DNA from 3 places in the Sphingobium sp. DN12 genome. Region 1 is predicted to be linked to each of the others. Evidence: riboswitches for the same ligand, from Rfam matches in the RefSeq annotation. Region 1 holds a riboswitch; each other region holds the start of a gene.

Region 1 (7,746 bases):
GCCGCCGCAGCGAAGGCGGGCACGCCGGGGGTCACGGTGAAAGGAATGTCCAGCGCCCGGAGGCGGCGGATCTGCTCGCCCATGGCCGACCAGATCGACAGGTCGCCGGAATGGAGCCGCGCCACATCCTGCCCGGCGGCGTGGGCGGTGGCGATCTCCGCCATGATGGCGTCCAGGTCCATGGGCGCGGTGTTGACGATGCGCGCGCCGGGCGGACAATGACCCAGCAGCTCCGCCGGGACCAGCGACCCGGCGTAGAGGCATATCGGGCTGGCCGCGATCAGATCGCGGCCGCGCAGGGTCAGCAGGTCGGGCGCGCCGGGGCCGGCGCCGATGAAATGGACGGTCATGATGATGCTCCTTGAGCGATGGCGCAGGTCGCCATGCGATCGGGGGAAAGGCTGCGGGCGGCGCGCAGGCGGGCGCCTTCCCCCGCGCCGGCCAGGGCACAGGCCTCGGCGACGCTGCCGGTGCCGCGCGCGGCCAGCGAGGCCGGCGACCGGCTGATGGTGGGCAGGGACGCGAGGCGATCGGCCGCAATGGGGATGAGCGGCAGGGCCAGTTGCACGGCGAGTTCCGCCAGTCCCCCGGCCTTGTCCGCCAGCGTGGCAAGATGGGTGACGTCCCGTCCGCCGCCGGCCGCCACCAACGCCGCGTGCAGGGACGCGGTGGTCGCGCCGGCACGGAAACCGAAGCCCGCGACGATCATAGCGTGATGCTCCACTGCACCACCGGATAGCGCGACCGCCAGCCATGGCGATTGCCGAGCGGCGCGGCGTCGGCCAGTTCGATCCGCAGCAGGCTGCCGCCCCGCCGCCCGTGCCAGAGCGCCAGCAGCGCCTCCGACTCCAACGTTACGGCATTGGCCACCAGCCTTGTGCCGGGTGGCAGCAGCGCCTCCAGCCGTTCCAGCAGCACCTGCGACAGACCGCCACCGATGAAGACCGCCTGCGGCATCGGACCATCAGGCAGCACGTCCGGCGATCGACCGATCATCAGCTCCAGCCGATCCACGCCCAGCGCACGGGCATTGGCGCGGGCGCGATCCGCACGGGCCGGATCGGCCTCCACCGCGCAGGCGCGATTGGCGGGATGGGCCAGCAGCCATTCGATCGCGATCGATCCCGACCCGGCGCCGATGTCCCACAGATAATCCCCCGGCCGGGGCGCCAGCGCCGACAGGGTCAGGGCGCGCACCGGCGCCTTGGTGATCTGTCCGTCATGGTCGAACAGCGCGTCGGGACGACCGCTGGCGACGGTCAGTACGGGGCCGTCACCGGCGACCTCCAGCCCGACCGCCACGGGATGGGCGATGTCGGCCGGTATCGTCGCCCCCGCCTCGATCGACCGGATCCGTTCGCGCGGGCCGCCGAGGCTTTCCAGCACATGCAGGCGCGACGCGCCAAATCCCCTGGCCGACAACCAGGCGCCAAGTCCCGTCACCGCCGCCCCGTCGCGCAGTAGCAGCAGCGCCCGCGCGCCCGGCGCAAGGTGCGGACGCAGCCGTTCCAGCGGCGCGGCATGCAGGCCAAGGCACGCGACATCCTGTATCGCCCAGCCCAGCCGCGCCGCCGCCAGCCCGAAGGTGGAGGGCGCGGGATGCGCGCACCATTCATGGGCCGCCAGATGGCGCGCGATGCTGCTGCCCGCGCCGAACCAGAAGGGGTCGCCCGACGCCAGCACCACCACCGGCCGCCCACGATGCGCCAGCAGCCGCGCGATCCCGTCCGCGAAGGGCACTGGCCATTCGACCATCGGCGCGCTAATCCCGCCCAGCAGCGCAAGGTGCCGGGCCGGCCCCATGACCAGGTCCGCCGCCGCCAGTGCCGCGCGGCTTGCCGCAGACAGGCCGTCCATCCCGTCCTCGCCGATGCCGACGATCGTCAACCAGGGGGGAGAATTCATGTCATCCATGCCCAATATCCTGCTGCTTGGCGGCACGACGGAGGCAAGCGCGCTGGCGGTCCTGCTGGCGGCGCGCGGCATCCGCGCGACCTTCAGCTATGCCGGACGCACGGTCAGCCCGCGGGCGCAGCCGCTGCCCGTGCGGGTCGGCGGCTTTGGCGGGGTGGCGGGACTGGTCGCGCATTTGCGCGCGGAAGGCATCACCCATCTGGTCGACGCCACCCACCCCTTTGCCGCGACGATGAGCGCCCATGCGGTCGAGGCCGCGCATGGGGCGGGGATCGCCCATGCCGCGCTGACCCGAGCGCCCTGGACGCCCGTCGCCGGCGATCGCTGGATCGCGGTGCCGGACATGGCCGCGGCGGTGACCGCGCTCGACGGCCCGCCTCAGCGGATCATGCTGGCCCTGGGGCGCATGCATGTGGAAGCCTTCGCCGCCCAGCCCCAGCATCATTATCTGCTGCGCTTCGTGGATGCGCCGGATGCGGTGCCGCCCCTGCCCGATCATGCCCTGGTCGTGGATCGCGGCCCGTTCACGGTGGCGGACGACACAAAGCTGCTGCGCGATCATCGCATCGACCTGATCGTCGCCAAGAATGCCGGTGGCACGGGCGCGGCCGCCAAGCTGGACGCCGCGCGCGCGCTGGGCCTGCGCGTGCTGATGATCGACCGGCCCCCGCTGCCCGACCGGCAGGAATTCCACCGGCCCGAGGATGTGCTCGACTGGATCGCTCATCCCGCCACCTCGTCGGGGATGCCGCGCGGCGTGTAGAGGATCGGCCCGCGCGCGCGCTCGATGATGCGGGTCCGGCTCGACCCGACGATCACCATGGTGCGCATGTCCGCCATGTCCGCCCGCGCCTGCCCCAGTGGCACGATATGCAGTGTCTCCTGCGCGGTGGTGACGGCGCGGGCGAAGAGGATCGGGCGCGCATCGCCACAAAGCTCCCGCAACAGCGCCAGTGTGCGCACGAACCCTTCCGGCCGGGACGCCGAGCGGGGATTATAGAAGGCCATGGCGAAATCCGCCTCCGCCGCCAGCCGCAGCCGCTTTTCGATCAGGGACCAGGGCTTGAGATTGTCGGACAGGTTGATCGCACAGAAATCATGGCCAAGCGGCGCGCCCGCACGCGCCGCGGCGGCCAGCATCGCGGTGATGCCGGGCAGCACGCGAATGTCGATGTCGCGCCAGGGAGCGGGGCCGGCCTCCAGCGCCTCGAACAGGGCGGACGCCATGGCAAAGACGCCCGGATCGCCCGAGGAGACGACGACAACCCGACGCCCCTGCGCCGCCAGCTCCAGCGCATGGGCCGCCCGGTCCAGTTCCACCCGATTGTCCGAAGGATGCAGCATCAGCCCCGCACGCGGCGCGACCCGCGCGACATAGGGGATATAGCCCACCACGTCGGTCGCGGCAGCCAGCGCGGCATCCACCTCCGGCGTCACCAGCGCTTCGTCCCCCGGCCCAAGCCCCGCGATCGCGATCCAGCCCCCCTCTGCCGCCGCAAGGCTCATGGCCGACGCCCCTGGCCGTGGATCAGCAGGATCGAGAAATAGGGCGTCACCCTGTCGACATCGGCCAGCCGGGTCACGCGCTGTTCCGGCATGGCGGCATGTTCGACCAGCCATGCTTCATCGCTGCGCCCGGCCGCCGCCACCGCACTGCGCAGCTTGGCCAGGTGGCGACCTATCTTCATCACCACCAGCGCGTCGGTATCGCGGATGCGGCGGACCAGTTCCTCTTCCGGCAGCGTCGCCATCGCCACGGTCAGCACATCGTCACCCCAGGTGATCGGCAGGCCGGTCGCATTCCACGCGCCCGACATGCCCATGATGCCGGGGACCACTTCGACCGGGACCAGCCCCGACAGCCGACTGTGCAGATGCATGAAGGAGCCGTAGAAAAAGGGATCGCCCTCGCACAATACGACCACATCCTCGCCCGCCTCCGCGATCGCCAGCAGCCGGCCGGTGCAGTCGGCATAGAAAGCGGCAAGGCAGTCATTGTAGCGCCGATCGGTGAGCGGAATTTCGGTTGTCACCGGATATTCCATCGCCAGTTCGATCGCATCGTCCCGCAACATGCCCTGCGCGATGCGGCGCGCCTGTCCCGGTCGGCCGGCCTTGCGGAAATAGGCGACATGCCTTCCGCCCCGCACCAGCCGGTCGGCGCGCACGCTCAGCAAGTCCTGCGCGCCGGGGCCAAGGCCCACGCCATAGACGGTGCCGCTCATTCCGCGTGGCTCGCCAGCGCATTGATCGCCGCGACCGTGATCGCGCTGCCGCCAAGCCGCCCGTCGACGACGCAGCAGGGGACCGGCTGCGCCGCCCACAGTGCCGCCTTGGATTCCGCCGCGCCCACGAAGCCCACCGGGCAGCCGATGATCGCCGCGGGACGCGGACAGGCCGGGTCGTCCAGCATGTCGAGCAGGTGGAACAGCGCCGTGGGCGCATTGCCGATGGCAACCAGTGCCCCGGCAAGATGCGGCCGCCACAGTTCCAGCGCGGCGGCGGACCGGGTATTGCCCATCGCCCGCGCCATGTCCGGCACGGCGGTGTCGTGCAGGGTGCAAAGCACGGCATTGTCGGCGGGCAGGCGCGCACGCGTGACCCCTTCCGACACCATGCGCGCATCGCACAGCACCGGCGCCCCTGCAGCCAGGGCCTGCCGCGCCACGGCTGCAAAGCCCGGCGAAAAGCGGATATGGGCCGCCAGGTCCACCATGCCCGCGGCATGGATCATACGCACGGCGACCGGCTCCTCCTCGGCAGCAAAGCGCCCGAGATCGGCTTCGGCGCGGATGGTGGCGAAGGACTGGCGATAGATTGCCGCGCCGTCCCTCTCATAATCATGGGGCATCAACAGGCTCCGAAATGGGCAAGAAGGTCGGTGGCGGTGAGGTCAGGACGGACGGGCGCCGATCCTGCACGGGCGTGGAAGGCCAGGTCGTAGCGCCCGTCCCGCCCCGTCAGCACGATATCGGCCGGCATCGAACAGGCGCATCCCTTGGCGCAGCCGGAGACATGAAGGCGGCCCGCCACATGGGGGGCCAGCCGGCGGGCGAGGTCGCGGGTCGCCACGCTCGCCTGCGGGCAGGCAGGCGCGCCGGGGCAAGCCTCCACATGGATCAGCGGGTCGGCCGCGTCGGCGGACAGGCCGGGCAGTTGCCCTTCGGCCAGCAGCATGCGCCACGGGGTCAGCCGCATGGCCGGCGCGTCGAGAAGATGCCGCGCGTCGATCCGGCCGAAGGGAAGACCATAGGCCATGCCACCATCCCATGCGCCGGAGGTCAGACGCGGGCGCGGCGACGCGGCCTCTGCCCTGCCCGTTGCCCAATCCGGCAGGGGCGCATCATGCCGGGCCATGCGCCCCGCCCGCGCGCCGTCGCTCTCCACGAACCATCGGGCGAGTGCGAGCAGCGCATCCACTTCGCCGCCGCTGTCCACCGGCACGCCTTGTGCCCGCCCCTCCGCACGCAAGATCAGGCCGCCATCGCGCGCCCGCTCGATGCGAAAATCCCCCGCTTCGCTCGACAGGAGCGGCGCGGCGCCGGCATCGATGACGAAGCCCATCTTGCCCGGCAAGTCCGGTAGTTCGTCCAGGCGATCGAGCAGCTGGCTGGCGATGCGATAGCTGTCATCCCCTTCGCGCCAGTCCGGCGCGATCATCAGCATCCGCGCGCCCTCGCGCCGGGCATCGCGGTCCACCAGGCCAAGGTCGAGCAGCCGGTCGAGCAAGGGGCGCCAGCTTTCGTCGCGCACGCCGCGGATCTGGAGGTTCGCGCGCCGGGTCATGTCGATCAGGCCGTTGCCATGGGCGATCGCCACTTCGCCCAGCGCCGCCATGTCGTCGGCCGAAAGACGGCCGAGGCGCGGCTTCACGCGCACGATCAGCCCGTCGCCCGCCGCCATCGGGCGCCAGGCATCGGGACACCAGCCCCGAACGGCCGGCCCGTGGGCCACCGCATGGTTCGCGGTCGCCCTATCCCTGCCCGCGCCGGTCTGGCTCACAGGCAAATCCTCCGCGCGCCGGGACGCAACCAGGCGGGGCTTGCCGGCATCACCGGTCGGCGCGAGGCGGCAGGCAGGCGCGACAGGCGCCCGACACCACGCGGCCGTGCAGCCCCAGCCACACGCTTCGCCGCCCAGACGGAAGAGAGACCGTGCCATGACCAATCCCTGGGTCAGGACAAGAGCGACCGAAACGCCGGCAGGTCTCCTGGCTCGCGGGTCGTTGCGGGATGCACGCCTTCCCGGACGCTCTGTCCAGTGGCTGCCCTCACGGGCTCGTGCATCGCGCTATCCGCTTACAGTTGCAGGGACAGCCACGGAATAAGGGGCCAGGCCCCCGCACCGCATTCCCGATTAAGTTCCTTGCGGAACACCGGCGTCAGTTATGCAATGCGCCAGCATGAACCGGCGCATCGTTGATGCCCTAGTCGAAACATCGGGCTTAGCCAAGACATGGAATGGGTATCCGCAGTCCCGCTGCCGGCTCGACGCCCAAGGCATACCGACGGAAGATGCCGAAACGGAAACCGGAAGCAAGGAAAGCGACGCGGCGTCGGATACCGAAATTTTGGCTGGGGCGGCAGGATTCGAACCTGCGCATGGCGGCATCAAAAGCCGCTGCCTTACCGCTTGGCGACGCCCCAGCAATGCGCCGATCCAAGTCAGCGCGGGACCGCCATATAGCGGCTGATGCACGAAAGAAAAGCCCTCCTGACGATGGACTTCGCCTTTCCCTTTCCTTCCCGCCCAACCCATCTTAGGGATCAACGCCACGCCCCCGCCCCCGCAACCGGAAACCCGCGCCGATGTCCGTCCAAGCCCCCTCGCCCAGCCAGATCGCACCGGCCTCGCCGCTGTTCCTGCGCGAGGACGAAATCCGGCGCGGCATCGAGATGCTCTATTTCGGCTATTCCGCGCTCACCCGATCGATCGACGAGGGGCTGGCGGCGCAGGGGCTGGGTCGCGCCCATCACCGCGCCCTCTATTTCATCTCGCGCCAGCCCGACCTGACGGTGAAGGATCTGCTGCGCCTGCTGGCGATCACCAAGCAATCGCTCGGCCGGGTGCTCAATGACCTGATCGAGCGCGGCTATATCGAGACCCGGCCGGGCAGCAGCGACCGGCGGCAGAAACTGCTGCGCCTCAGCGCCGCCGGGCGCGCGCTGGAGGCCGAGCTTTTCCGCGCCCTGCGCGAGAAGATGGCGGCTGCCTATGCCCAGGCCGGACAGGGGTCCGTCACCGGTTTCTGGCGGGTGATGGAGGGCCTGATCCCCGATGCCGACCGGTCGATGGTGTTCGGCCTCAGCGGCGGCTGATCGCGAAACCACGCAACCTTATGGCCGCTGCCGCGCTTTTACGAGCGTCGTGCGGAAAAGTGGGAACCGGTTTTCCGCTTAAAACGATGCGACAACGAGAGATTAGGCAGCGCCGCGTCAGATATGATGCGGCGCTGCCCAAGCCTTGCCAACGCAATGAGGAGACATCATGCGCGCACCCCTTCTGGCCATCACGGCCCTGTCCGCCCTGGGCCTGAGCCTGTCCGCCTGCTCGGAAAAGGCGTCGGACAATCTGGAAAATGCCGGCTCCGCGATCGGCAATGACGTCAGCAACGCCGTCGACGATGCCGGCGAGAAGATCGACAACGGCCTCGACCGCGCGGGCGCCGCGATCGACAATGGCGCAGACCGGATCGGCGCCGCGACCGACCGGGCCGCCGACGATGCCAAGCGCGAGGGCAAGGAAGCCAAGCAGGATGTCGGCGCCTCGCTGGAGCAGGCCGGCAAGGATCTGCGCAACGACAGCCATTGAGACGTGCCGGGCCTCCCCATG
Region 2 (7,746 bases), 2.0 Mb from region 1:
TTTTCCTCGACGCGATAATGGACGACCGCGCCATTGGGGCCGGCGCCGCTGATCGTGTCGAAGGACAGATCCTCCAGCAGGCCGGTATCCTTGCGGAACGCTTCCAGCCGGTCCGAGGCGGAGAGTTCGGTCAGGCCGCCCTTGGGCGCTTCCACCGCGATCCAGTGGAGGAAGCAGCTCAGGGCCGCACCATCGCGCGCCTGCGCCGCCTTGTGGCCGGCAATCTCGGTATCATTCTTGATCGCCTTGGGCAGCACGGCGGGGTCGCGCAGGCTCAGCACCTGCGCACCGCCGGCGTCGAGCGCCTCGAAGATGGCGGCGACGGCGCGCTCGGGGTCGGCGACGACGGTCTTGCCCTTGAGGTCGGCGAGCGCATCGGCAAAGGCGGCGCGGTCATGGATGCGCACCGCATTGCCCAGATGCTTGGCAACCGCCTCGTCCATCTTCTCCGGCGCGACATAGAGGTCGGCGGTCGCATCGGCATGGACGATGGCATAGGCCAGCGCGACCGGGGTGCGCTCGACATCCTTGCCGCGGATGTTGAAGGCCCAGGCGATCGAATCGAGCGCGGAGAGGACGGCGGCATCGGCCTTCTTCGACACCAGCCAGTCGGCGATGTCGGCGCGCTTCTCGGCCGCATTCTTGCCGGCATAGCGATCCTCATGGACCACCAGCTTGGCGTCGCTGGGCGCCGGACGATCGGGCCAGACGGCATCGACCGGATTGGTGTCGACCGCAACCAGCTCGGCACCCTTGTCCGCCAGGGCCTGTGTGGCCTGCTTCACCCAGGCGCGGGTGTGCAGCCAGGAATCATAGCCGATGCGCGCGCCCTCGATCGCATGGTCCTTCAACCAGGCGGCGATCGAGGTCTGCGGCACGCTTTCATATTGCCAATAGGCGCCGTCCACCTGTTCACGCACCTGCAGCGTGTAGCGGCCGTCGACGAAGATCGCGGCCTCCTCCGGCAGGACCACGGCGCTGCCGGCCGAACCCTGGAAACCGGTCAGCCAGGCGAGCCGCTGGGCATAGGCGCCGACATATTCGCTCATATGCTCGTCGGTCAGGGGGACCACGAAACCATCGAGCTTCTGGCGTACCAGCTGGGCGCGCAGGGCCTTCAGGCGATCTTCATAACTGGACATCGAACTTCCCTTGGATCATTCCGGCCTCTTGCGTTGGCCATAATGCCGACAACATAGAGGGGCCGGCGCGCTTATTCCAGCGCAGCCCCCGTCTGGACCATGGATAGTTAATGACCGATCAAATGCAGCCGCCCCTGTCCCCGCCGATCGCCGAACGCCGCCCGCACAGTTTCGCGCATCATGGCATCACGGTGGACGATCCTTACGCATGGCTGCGCGACCCAGGCTATCCCGACGTCAAGGACAAGGATGTGCTGGCCTATCTGGAGGCCGAGAACGCCTGGTTCGAAGGCGCGATGGCGCCGCACAAGCCGCTGCTCGACACGCTGTTTCACGAGATGAAGGGGCGCATCAAGGAAGATGACCAGTCGGTCCCGCAGAAGGATGGCGACTATATCTACTGGCGCGCGTTCGAGACCGGGGCGCAATATCGCAAATGGTATCGCAAGCCCGCAGCCGGCGGTGACGACCAACTGATCCTGGACGAGCCGGCGCTGGCGCAGGGCCATGACTATTTTCGTCTGGGCGCCATGTCGGTCAGCCCCGACGGCCGCTATCTCGCCTATGCGATCGACACCAACGGATCGGAACGGTTCGAGGCGCGGATCAAGGATCTGTTTTCGGGTGAAATCCTGCCCGAAGTCATTCCCGACACATTGTCGTCGCTGGTGTGGACCAGCGATTCAAAGGGGCTGCTCTATGGCTTGGCCAATGAAAATTGGCGGACCGACAATGCGCGGCTGCACTGGCTGGGCCAGGATGTGGCGAGCGACGTCGAGCTGTTCCATGAGGATGACGAGGGTTTCCGCGTCTCGATCGGCCTCACTTCCTCGGAAAAATGGATCGTCATCGCGACCGGCGACCATGTGACCAGCGAAGCCTGGCTGGTGCCCGCCGACAATCCGACCGCGACGCCGCTGCTCGTCGCCGCGCGCCAGGCCGGCCGCGAATATGATGTCGATGAGCATGAGGGCACGCTCTATATCAAGACCAACGACACCCATCCCAATTTCCGGCTGGTGAAGGCATCGCTCGACGCGCCCGACCAGTGGGATGAGGTGATCGGCGCCGACGCGCATTTCTACCTGACCGATTTCACCCTGTTCAAGACCTTCTACGTCACCGAAGGGCGGCAGGATGGGCTCGACCAGATCGAGCTGCGCGATTATGCGACCCATGCGGCAAAGCGCATTCCATTCCCGGAAGCCAGCTATTCGGCGAGTCTCGACGACAATCCCGAATATGAGGTGACGAAGCTGCGCATCGGCTATGAATCGATGGTCACGCCCGACACCATCTATGATTATCATCTGGCAACGGGTGAGCTGGAGGTGTTGAAGGTCCAGGAAATTCCCTCGGGCTATGACGCCAGCCGCTATGCCACCGAGCGGCTGATGATCCCGGCGCGCGACGGCACGCAGATTCCGGTGTCGATCGTCTATCCCGCGGATTTCCCCCGCGATGGCAGCGCGCCGCTGCACCTTTATGGCTATGGCGCCTATGGTCTGGCGATGGAGCCGGGCTTTTCGACCAGCCGCCTGTCGCTGCTGGATCGCGGCTTTGCCTTTGCCATCGCCCATATTCGCGGCGGCGACGACATGGGCCAGCAATGGTATCTGGACGGCAAGCTCGACAAGCGCACCAACACCTTCACCGATTTCGTCGATGTCGCGAAGGGGCTGATCGATCTTGGCTATTCGGCCAAGGGCAGGATCAGCATTTCGGGCGGATCGGCCGGCGGCGAGCTGATGGGCGCAGTCATCAACTCCGATCCCGACCTGTGGGGCGCGGTGGTGGCACATGTGCCGTTCGTCGATGTGCTCAACACCATGCTGGACGAAACGCTGCCGCTGACGCCGGGCGAATGGCCCGAATGGGGCAATCCGATCGAGGATGAGGCCGCATTCCGCACGATCCAGAGCTATGATCCCTACACCCATGTCAGTGCGCAGGACTATCCGCCGCTGATGGTGACGGCCGGGCTGAACGACCCGCGCGTCACCTATTGGGAACCGGCGAAGTGGGTGGCGAAGCTGCGCGCGACCAAGACGGACAGCAATATCCTGCTGCTCAAGACCAATATGGGCGCGGGCCATGGCGGCAAGTCGGGCCGGTTCGAGAGCCTGCACGAGACCGCCGAGGAATTTGCGTTCATCCTGTGGCAGCTGGGAGTGGAAGGCTGATGGCGTCGAGCTTCACCAAGCAGTTCACCGCAAGGCCCGAGCATATCGATGTGCTGGGCCATGTGAACAATGCGGTGTGGGTGCAGTGGATGGAGCAATTGTCGGTCGAACATTGGATGACCGATGCCGATCCGGCCCATGTCGACGCCTATATCTGGGTCGTGACCCGGCATGAGGTTGATTATCGCGGTAACGTGACCGAGGGCGATGTCGTATCGGGCCGCACCTGGATACCGGAAGGGCCGCGCGGCGCGCGGTTCGACCGGCTGATCGAGTTCACCGGGCCGGACGGCAAGGTGAAGGTGTCGGCCAAATCCACCTGGGCGATGATCGACAAGGAAAGTGGCCGGCTGATGCGGGTGCCGGCGGAAGTCGCCGCCAACTTCATCGAGGGCTGAGCCGGCCCAGCTTCAGCGGGCGCTGACGGCCTGGGAGAGGGCGCGGGCCGCCTGCACATAGGCCGGTCCGCCGCACACGGTCCAGGCCTGGGGCAGGCTGATGCGCGCTATGTCGCGCAGCACCGGATGGTGCAGCATTTCGGTGCCCTGGTCGGTGATCCGGTCGGTCGCGCTCTCGACGATCAGATAATCGGGCCGGGCCGCGACCATCTCCTCCAGGCTGACCTGCGCGATCGCCGGCTTGCCAAGGTCGGCGGCCAGGTTGCGCAGGCCCGCCCGCGTCATCAGGTCGTCGACCAGCGTGCCGGTGCCGGTCATGTAGCCGCGCCGCTGATAATAGGCGGCGACCTTCGGCTTCGGTGCGCGGGGCAGGGCGGCAAGCTCCCGGTCCATCCGCGCGATCATCGCTTCGCCGCGGTCGGCATGGCCAGTCGCCTGCGCCACGGTGCGGATCGACGCGATGATATCGGCATAGCTGTCCGCGCTTTTCAGGTCGACGGCGGGATAATGCTGGGCCTTGAGGATCGCGATTGCCGGATTGCGCCGCGCCGGCATGCCGATCACCAGATCGGGATTGGTCGCCAAAATCTGTTCGGCCGATCCGTCGAGGATGGGCAGGCCCTTCGTTACGGCAGCCACCGCCGACATCTGCCGATCGCCGGCATTATGGGTCAGGCCGGCAATCTGGTCGCGATCGGCCAGCGCCACCAGCAACTGGTCGGCGCACAGGTTGAGCGACACGATCCGTTGCGGACGTTTGCCTGCATTGGCAGGCTGGCGCGCGGTGGCCGCCCATAATGTGGCACCGCCGATCAGGGCGATCATCAGGGCGATCATCCCCTTGCCGGGGCCGATGGGCGCAAAAATCCGCATGGCCATCTCCCTTAGCCCGCGCGCTCCGCCAGGCAAGGAAGATTGACGCTCCAGTCGGGCTCGCCTATCGCCCGGACTGCGACAGGTTCCCCGGCAGCGGGGATGAAAAGGGAATGGGGTTCAAGACCTCGGCTGCCCCTGCAACTGTGAGCGGCGAGCTTTTGTGCCATATGCCATTGGGACCGCAAGGTTCTGAGAAGGCGGCATGAATCAGCGATGACCCGCGAGCCAGGAGACCTGCCCGTCGCGGTCGTCCTTCGCGCGGACAGGGTGTGCCGAGCGGACGGGGGTGAACCCGCGTGGCGACAGGTGGACCGCAAATTGCGGGGACCATGTCGCGCCCGGCCGGGCACCGATATCGTCCCTGGGATGCGGTCCCTCGTCCGGGGGCTCATGTGTTCAAATATCTGACTTTCTGTTCTTTCCTTCTCTCCACCACCGCTTTCGCCGAAGAGGCGCAGCAGGCGCCACCGCCCGATGCCGCTGCCGATGCCGGCGCATCCTCGATCCTCGTCACCGCGACCCGCCTCGCCACGCCGGCCGACCAGGTGCCGGCCTCCGTCACCGTGCTCGACAAGGCAGCGATCGACCGGGCGCAGGATCTGGGCGTCACCGAATTGCTGCTGCGCACGCCGGGCGTCAGCATCTCGCGCAATGGCGGCTATGGCACGGCGACGTCGCTGCGTATCCGTGGCGCCGAGTCCGACCAGACCGTAGTGGTCATTGACGGGGTGAAGCTCAACGATCCGTCCTCGGCCGGCGGCGGCTATAATTTCGCAAACCTGCTGGTCGGCGACGCCTCGCGCATAGAAGTGCTGCGCGGTCCCCAGTCGACCCTGTGGGGCAGTCAGGCAATCGGTGGCGTCGTCAATGTCGTCACCGCCATGCCCGAACAGCCGCTGGAGGGGAGCTTCGATATCGAGGCGGGGTCGCGCGACACGGTCAGTGCCCGTGCGGCGCTGGGCGGCAAGACCGGCCCGGTCAGCTGGCGGATCGGCGGACAGAGCTTCACCACCGAGGGCATCTCGGCGATCAGCCCGGCCTTTGGCGGCAAGGAGAAGGACGGCTATACCAACCGCAGCGTCACCGGCCGGGTCGAGGTTGCGCTGGCGGACGGGATCAGCGCCGACCTGCGCGGCTATTATTCCGATGGCCGGGTCGATTTCGACGCCACCAGCGCGGACAGCCCGGCCTATGGCACCAATCGCGAATTTGTCGGCTATGCCGGCCTTAACGTCGCGCTGCTCGACGGCCGCTTCCGCAACCGCTTCGGCTATGGCTATACCGACACCGATCGCGACAATTACGACCCGCGCAACCCGCGCAAGCAGAGCTTCGACGCCGCCGGTCGCAACCAGCGGCTGGAATATCAGGGCAGCTTTGCCATCGCCGACGGCTGGACTGCGTTGTTCGGGGTGGAGAATGAGAATAGCCGCTTTCGCAGCGTGTCGCCTTCGGCGTCGCTTTCGGTGCCGATTCCCGACCCGGCCCGCGGCAAGGCGGAGATCACCAGCGTCTATGGCCAGCTCAATGCCCAGCCGATTACGGGCCTGACCCTGACCGGCGGGCTGCGCTATGACGATCATAACCGCTACGGCGGCCGCACCCTCTTTTCCGCCGGGGGCGTCTGGGCGCTGCCGACCGGGACGGTGCTGCGCGCCAGCTATGGCGAGGGCTTCAAGGCGCCGACCCTCTATCAGCTCTTTTCCGAATATGGGAACCAGGCGCTCGATCCCGAACGCGCCCATGGCTGGGAAGCGGGCGCGGAGCAGCGTTTCCTTGGCGAGAAACTGCGGCTGGGCGCGACCTGGTTCGACCGGACCACGACCGACCAGATCATCTATAATAGCTGTTCCACCAGCTCGACCGATCCGCTCTGCTTCACGCCCGGCACCACCACCCGCCGCTATGGCTATTATCTCAATGTCGCGCGCGCCAAGGCGCATGGCATAGAGGCGCAGGTGGCGGTCGAGCCGGTCAAGGGGCTGACGATCGACGGCAATTACAGCTGGACCGTGGCGGAGGATCGTTCGGACGGCACCGCGAACGAAGGCAATTGGCTGCCGCGTCGGCCGCGTAACAGTGCCAATGGTTCGATCAGCTATGCCTGGCCCTTCGGCCTCACCACCGGCGCGGCGGTGCGCTGGTCCGGCCACAGCTATGACAATGCGGCCAACACGACGCGGCTGGACGACTATACGCTGGTCGACCTGCGCGCCGAATATGCGTTCACCCCGGCGTTGCGCCTGTTCGCCCGCGTCGAGAATCTCTTCGACGAGAATTATATGACGGCCTATCGCTATGGCACGCTCGGCCGCAGCATCTATGCCGGCTTCCGGGGGCGCTTCTGATGCTGCGCCCCGTCGAACCCGGCCCCGCCATTGTCGCCTGCAATACCTGCCGTCATTCACCGAAGATGCGGGAGGACGGGGAGGGCGTGCGCGGCGGGGCCCGATTGGCGGAGGCGCTGCGCAGCGTGCAGGCCTCCGACCCGCGCTATGCCACCGTCGCGGTGCAGGACATGCCTTGCCTGTTCGCCTGCCAGGATCATTGCACCGTCCATCTGCGCGCGCCGGGCAAGGTCGGCTATGTAATGGGGCGGTTCACCCCGGATGCCGATGCGGCGCGCGCGATCCTCGATTATGCCATTGCCTATGCCGCCAGCGAGCATGGCCGCGTCGCCTTTCGCGAATGGCCCGAAGGCGTGAAGGGCCATTTCATCACCCGTACCCCGCCGGAAGGATTTGTCGTCGAATGAGCTTCGCCTCGATCACCGATTTCGAAAATGCCCTGGCCAATCTGCCGCCGGCCGAGGAACTGGCCAGCGCGGCGGCACGCGCGCGGCAGGCGGAACTGACCAAGCCGCTCGGCGCGCTCGGCCGGCTGGAGGATGTCGCGATCTTCATGGCAAGCTGGCAGGGGCGCGCGGTGCCGCGCCTGAAGCGGGCGCGTGCCGCGATCTTTGCCGGCAATCATGGCTTCACCGTCCATGGCGTCAGCGCCTATCCTGCCGCCGTGACCGCGCAGATGGTCGCCAATTTCGCCGCCGGCGGCGCGGCGATCAACGCCCTGGCCGGCGTGGCCGGGCTGGAACTGGCGGTGCGATCGATCGATCTGGACCGGCCGACGGCGGACTTCACCATCGCCCCC
Region 3 (7,746 bases), 2.4 Mb from region 1:
CCGCACCAAGGTCGACTTGCCCGCGCCATTGGGGCCGATCACGCCGATCAACTGGCCCGGCGCCATGGACAGATGGACGCCACGCACCGCCAGATGGCGGCCCAGCCGGACGTCCAGTTGCTCGGTCGACAGGGTCACCATAGCCGCCGCTCCCGCATCAGGTGAATGAGGAAGACCGGCACGCCCAGCATCGCCGTCAGCACGCCCAGTTTCAGCTCGCTGCTGGTCGGGATGATGCGCACGCCGATATCCGCCAGGGTCAGCAGCACCGCGCCGCCCAGCATAGAGGGCAGCAGCAGCGCGGAAGGCGAGCGATCGGTCAGCGGCCGCACCAGATGCGGCACGATCAGGCCGACGAAGCCGATCGATCCGGTCACCGCTACCGCCCCGCCGACGCCGATCGCGACGCCCGCCATCAGCCGCAGCCGCGCCCGCGACAGGTCGACGCCCAGCGCCCGCGCGCCATCCTCGCCCAGGGTCAGCGCGTCGAGCGCGCGCCCGTCATAGAGCAGCAGCGCCGCACCGACCGCGATGCAGGGCAGCGCCAGCAGCAGATGGTCGATGCTGCGATTTTCCAGGCTCCCCATCAGCCAGCTCATAATCTCCATCGCGGCAAAGGGATTGGGGGAGAGGTTCAGCGCCAGGCTGATCCCCGCCCCCGCCAGCGTCGCGACGGCAATGCCGGCCAGGATCAGCGTCAACGGGCTTTCCGACGGCCCGGCAAGCAGGAACAGCGCGCCGATCGCCGCCAGGGCCGTGACGATCGCCAGCAGCGGCAACGCCATCGGATGCAGTTCGGACAGGCCGAAATAGAGCGCGATCACCGCCCCCAGCGCCGCCGCATTGGACACGCCGAGCACGGCGGGTTCGGCCAGCGGATTGCGCAGATAGCCCTGCAATGCCGCGCCCGACAGGCCCAGCATGCCGCCGACCAGCAGGCCGATCGCCATGCGCGGCAAGCGCAGGTCGATGACGATCGCGCGCGCCACCATGTCGCCGCCGCCCGCCAGCACCGCCAGGATGCGGGCCGGCGCGATCGTCACCGATCCCAGCGCGACCGACGCGATCGCCGCGACCAGCAGCAGGGCGATCAGCCCCGGCAGCAACAAAGGATGCCGCCGCCCGCTCATGCGCGCCGCCCCTTAGAAGCGGACACGCACGCCGCCATAGGCCGACCGGCCATAGGTGCCATAGCCATAGGCCGTGGCGTAATCCGCATCGAACAGATTGTCGATCCGGCCATAGACTTCCAGATGCTCGCCCACGGGGAAGGATGCGCGCAGCCCGGCCAGCGCATAGCCGTCGAGCCGGCGCGTGTTGGCCGTGTCGTCATAGCTGTCGCCGACCATGGTCAGGGTCGCGCCGGTCGACAGGCCGAAGGCCCAGAGATAGTCGGCCGACACACTGACCGCATTGGCGGCGCGGCGCGGCAGGCGATTGCCGTCGGTGACCCCGCCCGACCGGTCGCGCGCATCGACATAGGAGTAGGATGCCGCCACCGTCAGCGCCTCGACCGGCTTCAGCGTCAGCGTCGCTTCCACGCCCTTGGCGCGGGTCCGGTCCAGATTGCCATAGGTGTAGGTCGCATAATCATAGTTGATCTGGTTGCGGGTATCGCGCCGGAACGCCGTCAGCGACAGCATAGCCTTGTCCCCGTCCAGGCTCTGGTCGAAGCCGACATCATAGCTTTTCGACCGCTCAGGCCGCAGCGCGCTGTTGCCGCTATAGGTGTCGTAGAGCTGATAGAGCGACGGCGCCTTGAACCCCTCGCCATAGGAAAGGCGGATATTGGTCGCGCCGGCGTTCGGCGTGTAATTGGCGTTCGCGCCAAAGGTGGTCGCGCCGCCGAACTGGCTATGATCGTCATGGCGCAGCCCACCAGTGACGGCGAGGCCGGCAAGCGGCTTCACCACCGCCAGCGCATAGACGCTGTCGATGTTCGCCTTCGCGCTCGCTATGTCGCCAAAGCCGAAATACTCATAGTCCGGCCGCTCATGCTCATAGCCGAAGATCAGCTTGGCCTGATCCACCGGGGCATAGACGCCCTCATATTCGAACCGCAGATTGGTGCCCGAATAGCCATAGTCCGGGTCAGTGCCGCGCACGAAATAATAGTCGCGATCGTTGCGCATCCAGGTGACGGCGGCCCGATTGGTCAGCTTGCCGTCGAGCAGCGCCAGGTTGATCCCGGCATAGCCGACATATTGGTCCAGCTTGCTGACGTCGCTGCTGTCGGCCGGCGCGCCGAAGAAGCTGTCATAGTCGAGATCGGCATGGATATAGTAACCGCGCAGGTCGAGGCTGAGCGTGTCGGAAAAGGCGATCTTCAGCTTGGCGTTGGTGGCGATATTCTCATAGCCGTCCTTCTCCACGCCGCCGAACGACCGGCCGACCGAGGAAATGCCGTCGGTGTTGAAATAGGCGACGCCGACGCCGCCGGACACCGCGCCACGCGTGCCCGACACATCGGCCTTGGCGTTCAGCGTGTCGCTATAGCCATAGTCGGCCGAGGCATTGACCTCGAAACCCTCGCTCGGCGCGCCGGTCATCACATTGACCACGCCGCCGATCGCCTGACTGCCATAGACGACCGAGTTGGAGCCGCGCAGCACTTCGATCCGGCGGATATTGCCGGTCAGCAGATGGCCGAAATCATAGCCGTCGCCGATGCCGCTCGGGTCGTTGACCTTGACCCCGTCGATCAGCACCAGCGTCTGGGTCGTCTCCGCGCCGCGCAGCGACACGCCGGTCACGCCGCCGGTCGAGCCATTGCGGCTGAAGCGGACGCCCGGCGTGGTGGCGAGCAGATCGACGACATCGACCGCCTGGCGCGTCCTGATCGTGTCGGCATCGATCACCGTGATCGCCTGGCCGACCTCGTCGCGCGGCTGCGCAATGCCCGAAGCGGTGACGACGATATCATCGTCTTGTGCCAGTGCCGGCGTAGCGGCCAGCAGCGCGATCAGCGAAATCCCCAACATCTTCATTTTATCGTCCCCCGGCGTCCGTCGATTTGGAACCGGGGCGTCCGCACATGCGGTCGCTGCGTGAGGATCGGGAAGACGCCAGCGCCCCGCCCCACGCACCGATGCGGCCCCGGCCGCCATGGGCGTCGCTCGACGGAAACACCGCGCCATGGCCATCCCCTGGGCCAGGGCAAGAGCGACCAGACGCCGGCAGGTCTCCTGGCTCGCGGGTCAGGGCAGCGATGCGCCAGCCTTCCCGGACCTGTCGGTCCAGTGGCCGGTTCCGGCCCTCCCCTTTTGAAGAGCCTGGGAACCCTGCGCATCGCGCTCACCGCTTACAGTTGCAGGGACAGCCGCGGATTTGGAAGGGCTTTGCCCCCCGCACCGCATTCCCGTTTTCAGCCCTTGCGGGCACCGGCGCGATCATGCGCGCCGGGGCCTTTGACCGCCCCGGCGCGCCGCCCCCATAAGCCAAAGCACAAGCCCTGCCAAGCGGGCCAGGATCGCCCCGGCGGATCGTTGCGCGGCGCCGATGGGCGGCTATGCAGGGGCCTCTGACCGAAGGAGCCGACATGACCGATTCGCTTGCTATCACTGCCGCCGACGTCGCCGATGCCGCGCGGCTGATCGCACCGGCGGCGGTTCGCACCCCGCTGATCGAGAATGCCGCGCTCAACGATTTGTGCGGCCGGCGCGTGCTGGTGAAGTTCGAGGGTGCCCAGCATAGCGGATCGTTCAAGTTCCGCGGCGCCTATAACCGCCTCGCCCGCCTCGATGCAGCGGAACGGGCGGCGGGCGTCGTCGCATGGTCCTCGGGCAATCATGCCCAGGGCGTCGCCTTCGCCGCGCGCCTGCTCGGCATCCCGGCAACGATCGTGATGCCGGCCGATGCCCCAGCGATCAAGACCGCCAACACGCGTGCGATGGGGGCTGAGGTCGTCCCCTATGACCGCTTCACCCAGAGCCGCGAGGCAATCGCCACCGCCCTTGCCACCGAACGCGGCGCAACGCTGGTTCCCTCCTTCGACGATCCCTTCATCATCGCCGGCCAGGGCACGATCGGCCTGGAGATACTGGAGCAAGCGCAGGCCGTCGGCGCCAACCCCACCCAGATTCTCGTCTGCTGTGGTGGCGGCGGGCTGGTCGCGGGCACGGCGACGGCGGTCAAGGCCGCCCGCCCCGACATCGCCGTTTATGCCGTCGAACCCGCCGGCTTCGACGATACCGCCCGCTCGCTCGCCAGCGGCGTGCGGGAAAGTGTCGCGCCCGACGCGCGCAGCATCTGCGACGCGCTGCTGGCCCCCAGCCCCGGCGCGCTGACCTTCCCGATCAACCAGGCCCTGCTCGCCGGCGGCCTCGTCGTCAGCGACGATCAGGTGCGCGACGCAATGCGCTTCGCCTTCATCACGCTCAAGCTGGTGGTCGAACCGGGCGGCGCGGTGGCGCTCGCGGCCATGCTTGCCGGCCTCGCCCCGCCCACCGACGGCACCACCGCCCTCGTCATCTCCGGCGCCAATGTCGATCCGCAGGATTATGCCGCGATCATTGGCGGCCAGAACGCCTGACCGCTGGTCTTTTGCCCCGTCCCGCACTAAATGCGGCGCCATGATGAGCCGCTTTTCCAAGATGCATGGTCTGGGCAATGATTTCGTCGTGATCGACGCGCGCCAGGCGCCGGTCGCGATGACGCAGGCGCGCGCCCGCGCCATTGCCGATCGCCACGCCGGCATCGGCTGCGACCAGTTGATCGTCATCGGCGAGAGCGACGACGCCGATGTGTCGATGCAGATATTCAATGCTGATGGCAGCGAAGTGGAAGCCTGCGGCAACGCGACCCGCTGCGTTCCCCTGTTCGTCGGCCGCGATGTGCTGATCCGCACCAAGGCAGGCCTGCTTGATGCAAAGAGCGTGGACGGCGGCGCCAGCGTCGACATGGGCGCGCCCCGCTTCGACTGGGACGCGATCCCGCTCGCTTATCCGATGGACACGCTGACGATGTCGGCCAGCTGGGAAGACCTGCCCGCGCCGGCCGCCGTCAATGTCGGCAACCCGCATGTGATCTTCTTCGTCGAGGATCTGGACGCGGTCGATTTCGAACGGCTCGGCCCGCTGATCGAGCATGATCCGCTCTTCCCCGCCCGCGTGAACGTCAATTTCGCGCAGGTCGTCGGCCCGCAGCATTTGCGCCTGATCGTCTGGGAACGGGGCGCCGGCCTCACCCGCGCCTGCGGCACCGGCGCCTGCGCCACCGCCGTCGCGGCGATCCGCCGCAAGCTGATGGCCGGCCCGGTGACGGTCAGCCTGCCGGGCGGCGACCTGGAAATCGACTGGGCACCGGGCGGCACGATCCGCATGACCGGCCCCGCCACCCATGTGTTCGACGGCGAGGCGGACTGGGACCGCTTCTGACCGTGGCCGGTCCCGACATCATCACCCTGGGCTGCCGGCTCAACATCGCGGAAAGCGAAGCGATCCGCGAAATGGCCGGCGCACAGGACGACCTGATCGTCGTCAACAGCTGCGCCGTGACGGCCGAGGCCGTGCGCCAGACCCGGCAGGCGATCCGCCGCGCCAGGCGAGACCGCCCCGACGCCCGCATCCTCGTCACCGGCTGCGCCGCCCAGACCGAACCCCAGACCTTCGCCGCCATGGCGGAAGTGGACGGCGTGATCGGCAACCGGGAGAAGCTGGAGGCAGCCGCCTTCGCCCCGGTGGCGGATAAGGTCAACGTCTCCGACATCATGGCCGTGCGCGACACCGCGCCGCACATGGCCAGCGCCTTTGCCGAACATGCCCGCGCCTTTCTGGAGGTGCAGAATGGCTGCGACCATCGCTGCACCTTCTGCATCATCCCCTATGGCCGGGGGAACAGCCGCTCCGTGCCCGCCGGCGCGGTGATCGACAAGGCGAAGCAACTGGTCGACGCGGGCTATGGCGAGATCGTGCTGACCGGCGTTGATGTCACCAGCTATGGCCCGGACCTGCCAGGTAGCCCTTCGCTCGGCCAACTCGTTGAACGGCTCCTCAAGCATGTCCCGGACCTGCCCCGGCTGCGCCTCTCCTCGATCGACAGTGTCGAGATTGACGAGCGGCTGTTCGACCTCATCGCCCATGAGCCGCGCATGATGCCGCATCTGCATCTCTCGCTGCAGGCCGGCGACGACATGATCTTGAAGCGCATGAAGCGCCGCCATGCCCGCGCCGACGCGGTGCGCATCGTCGAGCGGGTGAAGGCCGCCCGCCCGGACATCAGCATCGGCGCCGACATCATCGCCGGCTTCCCGACCGAGGATGACGCCATGTTCGCCAACAGCCTGGCGCTGGTCGCCGATTGCGACATCGTCCACGGCCATATCTTCCCCTATTCGCCGCGCACCGGCACGCCCGCCGCGCGCATGCCCCAGCTGGATCGCGCCACCATCAAGGCGCGCGCCGCACTGCTGCGCGATGCCTGCGCGGCGCAGCGCGACGCCTGGCTCGCCCGGCTGGTCGGCACCCGCCAGTCAGTGCTGGTCGAACGCAACGGCCTGTCGGGCCATGCGGAAAATTTCGCGCCGGTGCGCTTCACCACGCCCCAGCCCCCCTCCACGATCGTCGCGGCCCGCATCAGCGGCCTTGAGAATGGCGCGCTGATCGCGCAAGAGGCGCAATAATGACTGACACCGGCACCAGCTGGCGCGACCGCCTCTTCGGCGGCCTTAAGCGCACCTCCGACAAGCTCGGCGAGAATCTGACCGGCCTTTTCACCAAGGCCGCGCTCGACGACCAGACCCTCGACGAGATCGAGGAAGCCCTGATCATGTCCGATCTCGGCCCGGCCATGGCCGGCCGGGTTCGTGATCGCCTCGCCGAAGGGCGCTACAACAAGGAACTGACCGAGGAATATCTGCGCGAGATCATCGCGGAGGAGATCGAGAAGGTGCTGGCCCCGGTCGCCCGCCCGCTCGAGATCGAGGCCTTTCCGCGGCCGCAGGTGATCCTGGTGATCGGCGTCAACGGATCGGGCAAGACGACCACCATCGCCAAGCTCGCCAATAATTTCCTGGAACAGGATTATGGCGTGATGCTGGCGGCGGGCGACACCTTCCGCGCGGCCGCGATCGGCCAGTTGAAGGTCTGGGCCGAGCGTCTGGGCGTGCCCATCGTCGCCGGCAAGGAAGGCGGCGACGCGGCGGGCATCGTGTTCGACGCGGTCAAGCAGGCGACGGCCACCGGCATCGACGTGCTGATCGTCGACACCGCCGGCCGGCTGCAGAACAAGACCGAACTGATGGACGAGCTGGCCAAGGTGCGCCGCGTGCTCGGCCGATTGAACCCGGCCGCCCCGCACGACGTTGTCCTGGTCCTCGATGCCACCACGGGACAGAATGCGTTGAACCAGATCGAAGTCTTCAAGGAAACCGCACAGGTCACGGGCCTGGTCATGACCAAGCTGGACGGCACCGCGCGCGGCGGCGTGCTGGTCGCGGCGGCGGAGAAATATCGCCTGCCGATCCACGCCATCGGCGTCGGCGAAAAGATCGAGGATCTGCGCCCCTTCGATGCCGCCGACATGGCACGCGCGATCGCGGGGACGGCCTATGCCCGCTGACGCCAAGAAGCCCGCCCATGGCGGCAGCCTCAGCCTCGCGCTCGATTTCGGGCCGCTGCTGGTCTTTTTCCTGAGCTACAAGGGCGCGGGCTGGTTCTGGGGTGCGGGCAATCCGATCACCGCCATGAGCTTTGGCACCGCCGCCTTCATGGCCGCGATCGTCATCGCCGTCATCATCTCCAAGGTGAA

The links. Region 1 has a riboswitch for cobalamin ahead of ACI6S0_RS11755 (cobalamin biosynthesis protein CobG). Riboswitches for the same ligand answer to the same signal wherever they lie in the genome.
Region 2: another riboswitch for cobalamin. It lies ahead of ACI6S0_RS21255 (TonB-dependent receptor plug domain-containing protein); the one in region 1 lies ahead of ACI6S0_RS11755 (cobalamin biosynthesis protein CobG).
Region 3: another riboswitch for cobalamin. It lies ahead of ACI6S0_RS00350 (TonB-dependent receptor plug domain-containing protein); the one in region 1 lies ahead of ACI6S0_RS11755 (cobalamin biosynthesis protein CobG).

The regions. Positions count from the first base shown of each region.
Region 1 covers NZ_CP173717.1:2,482,780-2,490,525, forward strand. Annotated here, with positions in the region: gene cobM (precorrin-4 C(11)-methyltransferase) at 1-350, opposite strand, end outside; gene ACI6S0_RS11725 (cobalamin biosynthesis protein) at 347-709, opposite strand; gene cbiE (precorrin-6y C5,15-methyltransferase (decarboxylating) subunit CbiE) at 706-1,914, opposite strand; gene ACI6S0_RS11735 (cobalt-precorrin-6A reductase) at 1,913-2,677, shown strand; gene cobJ (precorrin-3B C(17)-methyltransferase) at 2,638-3,420, opposite strand; gene cobI (precorrin-2 C(20)-methyltransferase) at 3,417-4,139, opposite strand; gene ACI6S0_RS11750 (precorrin-8X methylmutase) at 4,136-4,765, opposite strand; gene ACI6S0_RS11755 (cobalamin biosynthesis protein CobG) at 4,765-5,817, opposite strand; cobalamin riboswitch at 6,098-6,309, opposite strand; tRNA gene ACI6S0_RS11760 (tRNA-Gln) at 6,486-6,560, opposite strand; gene ACI6S0_RS11765 (MarR family winged helix-turn-helix transcriptional regulator) at 6,723-7,232, shown strand; gene ACI6S0_RS11770 (hypothetical protein) at 7,402-7,725, shown strand.
Region 2 covers NZ_CP173717.1:4,472,271-4,480,016, forward strand. Annotated here, with positions in the region: gene ACI6S0_RS21235 (aminopeptidase P family protein) at 1-1,142, opposite strand, end outside; gene ACI6S0_RS21240 (S9 family peptidase) at 1,253-3,325, shown strand; gene ACI6S0_RS21245 (acyl-CoA thioesterase) at 3,325-3,723, shown strand; gene ACI6S0_RS21250 (ABC transporter substrate-binding protein) at 3,736-4,596, opposite strand; cobalamin riboswitch at 4,663-4,855, shown strand; gene ACI6S0_RS21255 (TonB-dependent receptor plug domain-containing protein) at 4,992-6,947, shown strand; gene ACI6S0_RS21260 (DUF1636 domain-containing protein) at 6,947-7,354, shown strand; gene cobT (nicotinate-nucleotide--dimethylbenzimidazole phosphoribosyltransferase) at 7,351-7,746, shown strand, end outside.
Region 3 covers NZ_CP173717.1:61,751-69,496, reverse strand. Annotated here, with positions in the region: gene ACI6S0_RS00360 (ABC transporter ATP-binding protein) at 1-141, opposite strand, end outside; gene ACI6S0_RS00355 (FecCD family ABC transporter permease) at 135-1,130, opposite strand; gene ACI6S0_RS00350 (TonB-dependent receptor plug domain-containing protein) at 1,143-2,987, opposite strand; cobalamin riboswitch at 3,159-3,395, opposite strand; gene ACI6S0_RS00345 (threonine ammonia-lyase) at 3,539-4,531, shown strand; gene dapF (diaminopimelate epimerase) at 4,572-5,375, shown strand; gene mtaB (tRNA (N(6)-L-threonylcarbamoyladenosine(37)-C(2))-methylthiotransferase MtaB) at 5,378-6,619, shown strand; gene ftsY (signal recognition particle-docking protein FtsY) at 6,619-7,557, shown strand; gene ispZ (septation protein IspZ) at 7,547-7,746, shown strand, end outside.